3 regions of the Pseudoalteromonas rubra genome follow, and region 1 is predicted to be linked to each of the others. Evidence: predicted binding sites of a transcription regulator. Region 1 holds the regulator's gene; each other region holds the start of a gene.
What was found. The regulator LexA, encoded in region 1, represses DNA repair genes until DNA is damaged. The targets are predictions, from matches to a motif close to TACTGTATNNNNATACAGTA.

Region 1 (3,285 bases):
CTTCCTCCTGTTTGCCGTCAAGGTAAGCTTGTATTTGGCTAGGTTGAATAACTTCTCCGGTATCATTACCCCAACTATTTCTTTTGTAAGTGATAACTCCAGCGACTTCTTTTAATGACAACTGCTTTGCAAAAGCCTGCATCGCAGTGCCAGGGCGTCCGTCCATAATAATTTCAATATGTGCTTGGAGGTCGCCGGTGACCATAGCGCTTCCCTTTAAGGCAGGAAACACCCCTTGCAGGCCGAGCCCTGTGGGTTGATGACATGCTGCGCAGTAAGCCATGTAAACACGCTCTCCAGTCGCCATTAACTCATCTTTGCTAAGTGTTTGCTCCAAAAGCGCAGCCTCTTGCTGCGCGGCAAGTGTTCTTTGTGCTTTCTCGTTGGTAAGCCATGCCTGAAATTCCGCCTCGGGCTTGGCTTCTACGACAACAGGCATAAAACCATGGTCTTTGCCGCATAGCTCTGCACATTGGCCTCGATAGGTGCCGGGCTCATTGACATTCGTCCATGCTTCATTAATGAACCCCGGATTAGCATCTTTTTTTACCGCAAAATCAGGTACCCACCAAGAATGGATCACATCATCAGAAGTCAGTAAAAACCGCACTTTCTTACCCGTCGGGATCACCAGTGGCTTATCGACCTCCAACAGATAGTTTTCAGTCTTACTTTCCATATTATCTATCTGAGCTCTTGGTGTGGACATCAGAGAGTAAAAATCGACGTCATGACCTAAGTATTCGTAATGCCACTTCCATTGTGACCCGGTTACTTTGATAGTCAGATCTGCCTTATCAGTGTCTTCCATCGCAATCAGTGTTTTTGTCGCAGGCACAGCCATCGCAACCAAAATTAGAAATGGAATAGCGGTCCAGAGGATTTCAACTTTTGTACTTTCATGAAACTGCGCAGGCTCCGCACCTTTAGAGCGCCGATGATGGATTAATGCCCAAAACATAACTGAAAAGACAATCAGCCCAATTACACAACAGATCCAGAAGATGGTCATGTGTAACTGATATACCTGATTACTGATGTCAGTTACGCCTGTACGCATATTGTAGTCGCTTGCGAGCGTGGCCACACTGACGAATAAACACATCGCAATTGTGATGAGTTTGGCTATTTTCATTAGACGTCTCCCTCAATTGCTTCGAGCGTGAGAAGCAATGGTTCTTATTATCGGATGACTGTCATTTCACTTGGGTTATCCCATGAGTACTGCACGACCATTTAACAATTAGTCAAAATTTGACCGTTTAGCAAGTTTTTGTCTCTTGTAGATTTTGTTTTTAAGGTTGGGAAACAGTTGAAAAATAGCTGTTTGTTAGGGGTTACTTATACACAAGCACCATTGATATGGTTGCTTGAAAGTGTATACAAGAAGTAAAAACAGCCCAGTCAAGAAAAACCAGGCTGCACACGGAAATTATTTAAACATCACCTCGGATAACACCGACTGCCAGGCCTTCTACCGAAAAGCTTTGCTGCTCTAAATCAACTTCAATGGGCGAAAAATCCTCGTTTTCTGCATGTAGATAGACTTTCTTTCCTAACTTTTCAAAGCGCTTAACCGTGACGTCTTCTTCTACGCGTGCGACGACAACCTGGCCATTATTTACAACCTGGGTACGGTGCACTGCAAGTAGATCCCCATCCATGATGCCAATATTTTTCATACTCATACCGTTGACGCGCAACAAATAATCGGCCGCAGGGTGAAACATTGTAGGATCGACAGAACAGTGACTCTCAATATGCTCCTGAGCAAGAATAGGTTCTCCGGCAGCAACTCGACCAACTAAGGGCAAACCAAGTTGTTCAGGTTCATTTTCTACTAGCCGAATTCCCCTGCTTGCACCTGGTACCATTTCTATAACACCTTTCTTCGCTAACGCTTTTAAATGCTCTTCTGCAGCATTCGCACTACGAAACCCAAGCGACTCAGCAATCTCAGCCCGAGTCGGAGGCATGCCCGTATCTTTGATAAAGACTTTTATGAGTTCAAAAACTTGTTCTTGTCGTTTGGTGAGTGGTCGCATATAACTGGTTTTCCATACAGTGCATTTACTGTGAGTATATACAGTTATCATTTTTTCGCAACGGTTATTCTGCGCGAACCTTAAACTCGTATTCAATTACCTAGCCTAATAATACACCACCTCTGCAGCATCATGTATAAAGTAACCGACTTCTATGTGAAACGGTACTTACCAATCAACGCTACACTCGTTTTTCTCTGTTTCACTGAACGCATTCGATAGAGTATCGAGATTGGGGGCTTCCGGACCTACTTCCTCCTTACTCTGCTGCACTGATGACTTGCCATTCATGCTCTCCGTATCGCCTGTCAGCAGTGCCTACATCAAGTGCGGGATGACGGGGGTTCGGCTTTGTGATCGCAAAGTTATACAACTTTTTTAAATCGCATATAGCAAAAAAACCGCTGTATTGCTGCAACGGGTTTGACGTACATGGAAATACGGATGTCGATGAGATTCATGGATGAATTAAGTGTAAAGTACAATGACAGCGAGCAACGCGAGTGCATTTACTTTGCGCAAGGTGAAATGAGCTATTTTAGAGAACGCAGACCTGTTCACAACGCAAAAAGGAGCCCTCCACAAGGAAGTGTCACCAAAGACTGCTAGATACTAGCTTCATCGACGCTTTTTTAAATTTCAAATGCAAAAATGCCCGACTCTTTCGAATCGGGCTTTGATGTACAAGGAAGTACGAATGTCGATGAAATTCATGGATGAATTAAGTGTAAAGTACAATGACAGCGAGCAACGCGAGTGCATTTACTTTGCGCAAGGTGAAATAAGCCTTTTTAGAGAACGCAGGCCTATTCCAACATCCAACCCAACTTCATGGATGAATAGGCGATGCTATTCTATCTACGGCTTCCTCGGCACGTTTTTAAATCGCACATAGCAAAAAACCAGCTGCATTGCTGCAACGGGTTTGACGTACATGGAAGTACGAATGTCGATGAAATTCATGGATGAATGTCTTTCATCGACCTTTTATTAGGAGCTTGGCAATGTCCTGCTTTCACATGGGTGAATTGTGACCGAAGCACCGCTTCGCAGCGCAATGAACGCGAGGTATGGACGCCGATAACACGCGTTACGCGCCGGGAGCCCTCCACAAGGAAGTGTGTCCAAAGGTTGCTAGATACCAACTTCATGGATGAATAGACAACGCTACTCTATCTACAGCTTCATCGACGCTTTTTAAAATTTCAAACGCAAAAAAGCCCGACTCTTTCGAATCGGG
Region 2 (3,285 bases), 1.7 Mb from region 1:
TGTAACACAGATGCTACTGTATGGGTTACTACACCAACTTGGGCGAACCACATCAGCTTATTTGAAGCAGCTGGTCTGAAAGTCAAAGAATACCCGTATTATGATTATGAGAATAAAGGCCTGCTGTTCGATGAAATGATCGAAACGCTGAAGCAAGTACCAAAAGGCGACATCGTGCTACTTCACGCATGTTGTCATAATCCAAGCGGTATGGATTTAAACGCAGAGCAATGGCAAATCGTTGCTGAGTTAGCGAAAGATGTGGGCTTTACACCACTTGTTGACATCGCTTATCAGGGTTTTGGCAGCGGCCTGGAAGAAGACGCTCAAGGCATGCGCTTGCTGGCTTCAACAGTCGACGAAATGCTGATCTGTTCTTCATGCTCTAAAAACTTTGGACTTTACCGTGAACGCATCGGCGCGTGCACATTCATTGCTAAGGATGCTGCAGTGGCTGATGTTGCTAACTCAGTGTTACTCAGCGTTGTACGTGGCATCTACTCAATGCCACCTGCACACGGTGCGGACATTGTGAACACGATTCTGGGTAGCGAGGAGCTGACTCAGGAGTGGCACCAAGAGCTGGCTGAAATGCGTGACCGCATTAATGGCCTGCGTAGCTTACTTAAAGACAATCTGAACGCCAGAGGTGCGGGACAGGACTTCTCTTTCATTGAAAGTCAGAATGGGATGTTCTCATTCCTGGGTATAAATAAGGCCCAAATCGACAGATTACGTGAGGAATACTCAATCTATATTGTGGGTTCCAGCCGTGTAAACGTGGCAGGTGTGAGCAAAGACAACATCGACTACTTTGCCGATGCAGTTGCGACTGTTCTGAAATAATACCAGTTCGCATAATTAAGTAGCCAATCTAGAGGTGAGTAAACCTCTCCAGTTGGTTATGTATTAATGCAGGTTGGTATAAGCTCGCTTATACTAAAAAAGCCAGCTCTTTCGAAAGAGCTGGCTTTTTTGTAGGTATGGTCAGAGACATTAGGCCTGTTTAATGGCCGTTACTTTATCGTCATCCCCTTTCTTGTTAGCGGGTTTTTCCTCAGTGTCTTTCTTTGTTGACACTTTTCCGCCTTTCAGGATGGCCATAAAATCGTCTTTTTGTTTGGCAATTTCCAGTGCGAGCGACTCAACTTGTTGCTCACTGAGTGGAACATCCACTTTTTCTAACATGCCTTCAAGCGCTTCTGCAACATCCAGCATTTTATCATAAGCATCAGCCTCTTTTTTGCTGGTAAATGTCATACGCTCTACTCCATTTCTTTCTACCACATACTTAACGATAACCGCCATGATCACTCTCCACGAACACTGTTTTTTTGTACAGTAACTTGTCTTGTCAAGAATTACAACTGATAAAGTGCTGTAATGTACCGATACAGAGGATCCTGGTGCAATTAATAAACACATTGAGCACCTATCCAATGTTAACTTTATCAATAAAAACAAATTGATATTGATAGTCTGTATGCTCTCCGTAGATAGTGTCAGGTTGCCAATAGCATAGTTTATAAAAATTAGCATAACAGAGTGAGATGAAAAATTAGCAACAGGAAATATAGACATAATTTTGACATATTTCTCCGTGTTTACTTTATTTTAACTGTGCATGCACATTGCAATGCATACTTTAAAACATGGACACTTTAATTGAGGGATCTCACGATGAATATCAAAACACTTTTAGCGACATTGGCGCTGTCCGCCGCGCTGCCAATTATGGCTCAACCAGAGCAAGCGCCTGCTACAACCCAGCAAGTTGCTGATGCTGTGGTGAATGTAAACCATGCCAGCGCAGAAGAGTTAACCCGTTTACCTGGTATTGGCATGAAAAAAGCGCAAGCGATTGTTCGCTCTCGCGAAGAAGCGGGAGACTTTCAGGATATGGATGCTTTACTGAGGGTAAACGGAATAGGTGTGAACATCCTTGCCAAACTTAAAGGCAAAGTAACATTTTAGCGTTGTTCCAGTTGAGTCTGGTCATCTCCAGGAGCAGCTTAGGCTGCTCTTTTTCTTATCTTTCCTGATTATTTAATTGCGCCTTGGTGATTTGTTGTTCGAGTTGTAATTTGAAATAATCTCGCTCTGACTCAGGGAGGTAGCGCAGATGCAGCTCATAAAAGCGCGCTGTTTGGTACAAGTGCAGCAGTGCGGCGTTGACAACTTTAAGAAATTGCCGGGTTTCGGGGGTATCAGAGCAGGCAATGTGGCCAAGAATAAAAGGCGGATTGTTTGCTATTTCGATGCTATGTACCTGCGAAAGTGTCAGCTTGCTTGCATAGCGTTGAATCGTTGTCGGGTAAGTCAAAATAAAGCTCACCCGGCCTCGCTCGAACATGGTGATGGTTGCTTTATAGCTGTCACCACCAGGGCGTCTGATTAACTGAATTTTATCAACCCTGGCCAGTTGTGCGTCCAGGTAATCGCCGTATGAGCGTTGTGCCTCCGTGAGTAAGGTGGTTCTGGGGTGTGCCTGGAGTAGGGCAATGAGATCGGTCAATTGTCCCTGTTCATTAAGAAAAGGGGCAAGTTTAATGTTCAATGGCAAAAAGTACAGCCTGTGGCTGGGGTAAAGGTGCACAGGCAAGCTGAATAAATACTGCTTTGCTCGCTGGCGTGTTTTTATCCGGTTTAGGGCGCAAAAGGGCAGGTTGCTTTGGAGCAGCTGATCGATGCGTGTGCCCGGAGCAAGCAGCAAAGGCGGGGGGGAAAAAGAAGGGGCTGTTTTTAAGATGTAATTCAGCACCAGGTTATTTGAGTCTGTTGAAATATCCAGAGGCTGTTGTGAAAACACCATCTCGATGTCTAGTGGGTCATCGCTAAGTAGCTGGACCTGAGCACTTGCTGAAAATGCAATCCAAGTATGTAAAACCACAATGCTTATGAGTAAAACAGACTGCGTGATTGTCATCATAGCGTACATCTTTAAAATTGGTAAGACAGGGAGACACCCCACTCTCTGGGTGGGGCCAGGTAATGCTCCGCAACCCCAAATACTTCGGTAAAGTCATTGCCGCCAATTAACACTCGTTTATCTGTGAGGTTGCGAACAAAGAGTGCAACTTCCATTTGGGCTGTGATGGCGTGAATGATACGTGCATTTAACAGAGCAAAACTGCCTTGCGCCCCAAGTTCTGTATTATAAACATCGTTATACGTTTTGCTGCGAAAGCCCCAGTTGAGTGACACTTTTAGCGGGGGCCGCTGTGCAATCGGCCAGTGGTAACGTAATCCAAATGCTGCGGTCCAGCGCGGGGAACGCATTACTGT
Region 3 (3,285 bases), 1.8 Mb from region 1:
CATCAATAAACAACACATCTCCTTGCTCCAGATTGGTCAGCATTGCAGCAAGGTCGCCGGCTTTTTCAAGCACCGGCCCTGAGGTGGTTTTAATATTCACACCCAGTTCATTCGCCACAATATTTGCCAAGGTCGTTTTACCTAAGCCCGGCGGGCCAAATATCAGCAAGTGATCGAGTGCTTCTTCACGACTGCGTGCAGCTTCAATGAAGATTTCCATTTGCTGCTTTACATGCTGCTGACCGGTATAGTCCGCCAACAACTTAGGTCGTATTGCTCTGTCTACGGCCTCTTCACTGCCCTGCACTTCTGGCTCAATGAGTCTGTCTGCTTCAATCATAATTATCTAGTCAGCCTTTCTTACATCATAGATCTCAGGGCTTCTTTGATTAGCCCTTCGGTATCCATGCCTGGTTTACTCACCGCTTTCAGTGCTTTTTGCGCTTGTGCAGGTTTATAGCCAAGAGCTAACAATGCTGCCAACGCATCGTCTTCAGGCGTATTTGCCACAGTAGGATCTTCCTGAGGCGCTAAAATAGCGTTATCGCTGAATGGAGTCAGTAAATCATGACCAAAGTTCTTCAGCTTGTCTTTCATCTCAAGCACCAGCCGCTCAGCGGTTTTCTTGCCTACACCCGGGATTTTCACCAAAGTAGACGCGTCGCCCTGATTAACACACTGTACAAACTGCTCTGCCGACATACCGGATAAAATCGCCAGTGCCAGCTTAGGGCCAACACCATTAGCCTTGATCAGCTCGCGAAATAACGCCCGCTCAGTTTTGTGGTTAAAGCCAAACAGTAATTGTGCATCTTCGCGCACCACAAAATGAGTATAGATGGTTGCTTCATTACCCGCCTGAGGTAACTCATAAAAGCACGTCATCGGCATTTGCACTTCATAACCGATGCCACTTACGTCTAACAGGATCTCTGGTGGCTGTTTTTCTACCAAAGTACCTTTGAGTCTGCCTATCATAATTACCTCAATCTTCCTCGTACGGTTTTTTTCGCACTACCTGCCAGCTTGATCAGATTTTGCTCTGAATGAGCATGACAAATTGCAATGGCCAGCGCATCAGCGGCATCGGCCTGGGGAGTACCCGGGAGTTTTAATAGTCGTTTCACCATTTCCTGAACCTGAGACTTATTCGCTCCGCCAGTGCCAACAACGGCTTGTTTGACCTGCCGGGCTGAATATTCAAATACCTCAATCTCGTTCATCGTGGCTGCGACAATGGCTGCACCGCGTGCCTGACCGAGCTTTAAAGCGGAATCAGGGTTGTGCGCCATAAAGACTTGCTCAATCGCAAACCCCTGCGGGTTAAACTGTTCGATAATCTGGCTTACGCCCTGATAAATCATCTGTAGTCGTTGTGGGAATGGCTTATCACCAAGTCGAATACAACCGCTGCCCAGATACTGAAACTGACTGCCTTGACGTTTAACTACGCCGTATCCGGTCAGCCTGGAGCCTGGATCTATGCCTAAAATTACTGCCAAGGCGCATACTCTCGTTGTTTTTTCGCTATCATGCCAAAATACTGTATGGATTTCCAGTTATGTATAACTTGCAGAATAAAAAAAGCGGCATAATCGCCGCTCTTTCACTCTATTCGCTGTAATTATTCAGCATCTTTTTGTTGCGCGGTTACTGTTACCGCGAGCTCTTTCAGTGCATCCGGGTTTGCAACGCTAGGTGCATTGGTCATCAGACATGATGCCTGAGTCGTTTTCGGGAACGCAATCACATCACGAATGTTGTCTGTACCACACAGCAGCATTACCAGACGATCCAGACCAAATGCCAGACCTGCATGCGGTGGCGTACCGTACTTCAGTGCATCCAGCAAGAAGCCGAATTTGTCTTGCTGCTCTTGCTCATCAATACCCAGGATACGGAAAGCCGCTTGCTGCATATCGTTGTTGTGGATCCGCACAGAACCCCCACCGACTTCGTATCCGTTCAATACCATGTCGTAGGCATCTGAGATTGCACCAGCCGGATTGGCTTCCAGCTCTGCCGCTGAAATGTCTTTAGGTGCTGTGAACGGGTGGTGTACTGCGTGCAGGTTACCTTCGTCGTCTTCCTCAAACATTGGGAAATCAACAACCCACAGCGGTGCCCACTGGTTCAGGTTTGTCAGCTCAAGGTCCTGGCCCACTTTCAGACGCAGTGCACCCATAGCTTCGTTAACAACATTACGCTTATCAGCACCAAACAGAATGATGTCGCCAGTCTGTGCATTTGTGCGTGCCAGGATCCCTTTGATCACTTCTTCATTCAGGAACTTGGCAATCGGCGACTGAATACCTTCAAGGCCAGCGTCCAGATCGTTCACCTTCATCCATGCCAGGCCTTTGGCCCCATAGATACCAACAAACTTTGTGTACTCATCAATTTGCTTACGAGACAGTGATGCACCACCCGGTACAGTCAACACAGCGACACGGCCTTTCTCGTCATTTGCAGGGCCGGCAAGTACTTTAAACTCAACGTCCTTAACCAGATCAGCAACATCAATCAGCTCCAACGGGTTTCGCAAGTCAGGCTTATCTGAACCATATCGACGCATTGCCTCTTCGTAGCTCATTACCGGGAACTGGCCCAGATCAACCTCAAGCAGTTCCTGCCACATTTCGCGGATCAAGCGCTCTGTGATATCTCGCACCTGATCAGATGTCATGAACGACGTCTCTAAATCGATTTGAGTGAATTCAGGCTGACGATCCGCACGTAAATCTTCATCACGGAAACATTTCACGATTTGATAGTAACGATCAAAGCCAGACATCATCAGCAACTGTTTAAACAGCTGAGGCGACTGTGGCAATGCATAGAAGCTCCCTTTGTGTACACGGCTTGGTACCAGATAATCACGCGCACCTTCTGGAGTTGCTTTTGTCAGTACCGGCGTTTCAATGTCCAGGAAGTCATTGCTATCGAGGAAGCGACGCACAAAGCTCGAAGCTTTAGCGCGTAATTTAATGCGGTCGCTCATTTCAAGACGACGCAGGTCAAGGTAGCGATAGGTCAGACGACGCTCTTCTGAGTTTTCCTGGTTAAAGTCCAGTGGTAGTGGCTCAGCGCGGTTAATAATTGTCAGGCCCGTACCGAGGATCTCTACTTCACCGGTTGCCATATCCTGATTAATTTGGCTCTCAGGACGCGCACGAACTGTACCTGTCACTTTAACACAGAACTCTTGACGCAATGTGTTAGCAACATCCATCAGGCCATCTACTTCTGGATCAAACACAACCTGGACCAAACCTTCGCGATCTC

Region 2: a site for LexA is predicted at 1,325-1,344, ahead of AT705_RS06170 (YebG family protein). Genes of this name have one in related genera too.
Region 3: a site for LexA is predicted at 1,542-1,561, ahead of ruvC (crossover junction endodeoxyribonuclease RuvC). Genes of this name have one in related genera too.

What each region holds. Positions count from the first base shown of each region.
Region 1 is NZ_CP013611.1:3,111,004-3,114,288, reverse strand. It holds gene coxB (cytochrome c oxidase subunit II) at 1-1,105, opposite strand, end outside; gene lexA (transcriptional repressor LexA) at 1,437-2,045, opposite strand; gene AT705_RS25970 (hypothetical protein) at 2,214-2,336, opposite strand.
Region 2 is NZ_CP013611.1:1,373,305-1,376,589, reverse strand. It holds gene AT705_RS06175 (amino acid aminotransferase) at 1-846, shown strand, start outside; gene AT705_RS06170 (YebG family protein) at 997-1,308, opposite strand; gene AT705_RS06165 (ComEA family DNA-binding protein) at 1,681-1,974, shown strand; gene AT705_RS06160 (hypothetical protein) at 2,030-2,929, opposite strand; gene AT705_RS06155 (TonB-dependent receptor) at 2,941-3,285, opposite strand, start outside.
Region 3 is NZ_CP013611.1:1,283,463-1,286,747, forward strand. It holds gene ruvB (Holliday junction branch migration DNA helicase RuvB) at 1-340, opposite strand, end outside; gene ruvA (Holliday junction branch migration protein RuvA) at 361-978, opposite strand; gene ruvC (crossover junction endodeoxyribonuclease RuvC) at 981-1,502, opposite strand; gene aspS (aspartate--tRNA ligase) at 1,625-3,285, opposite strand, start outside.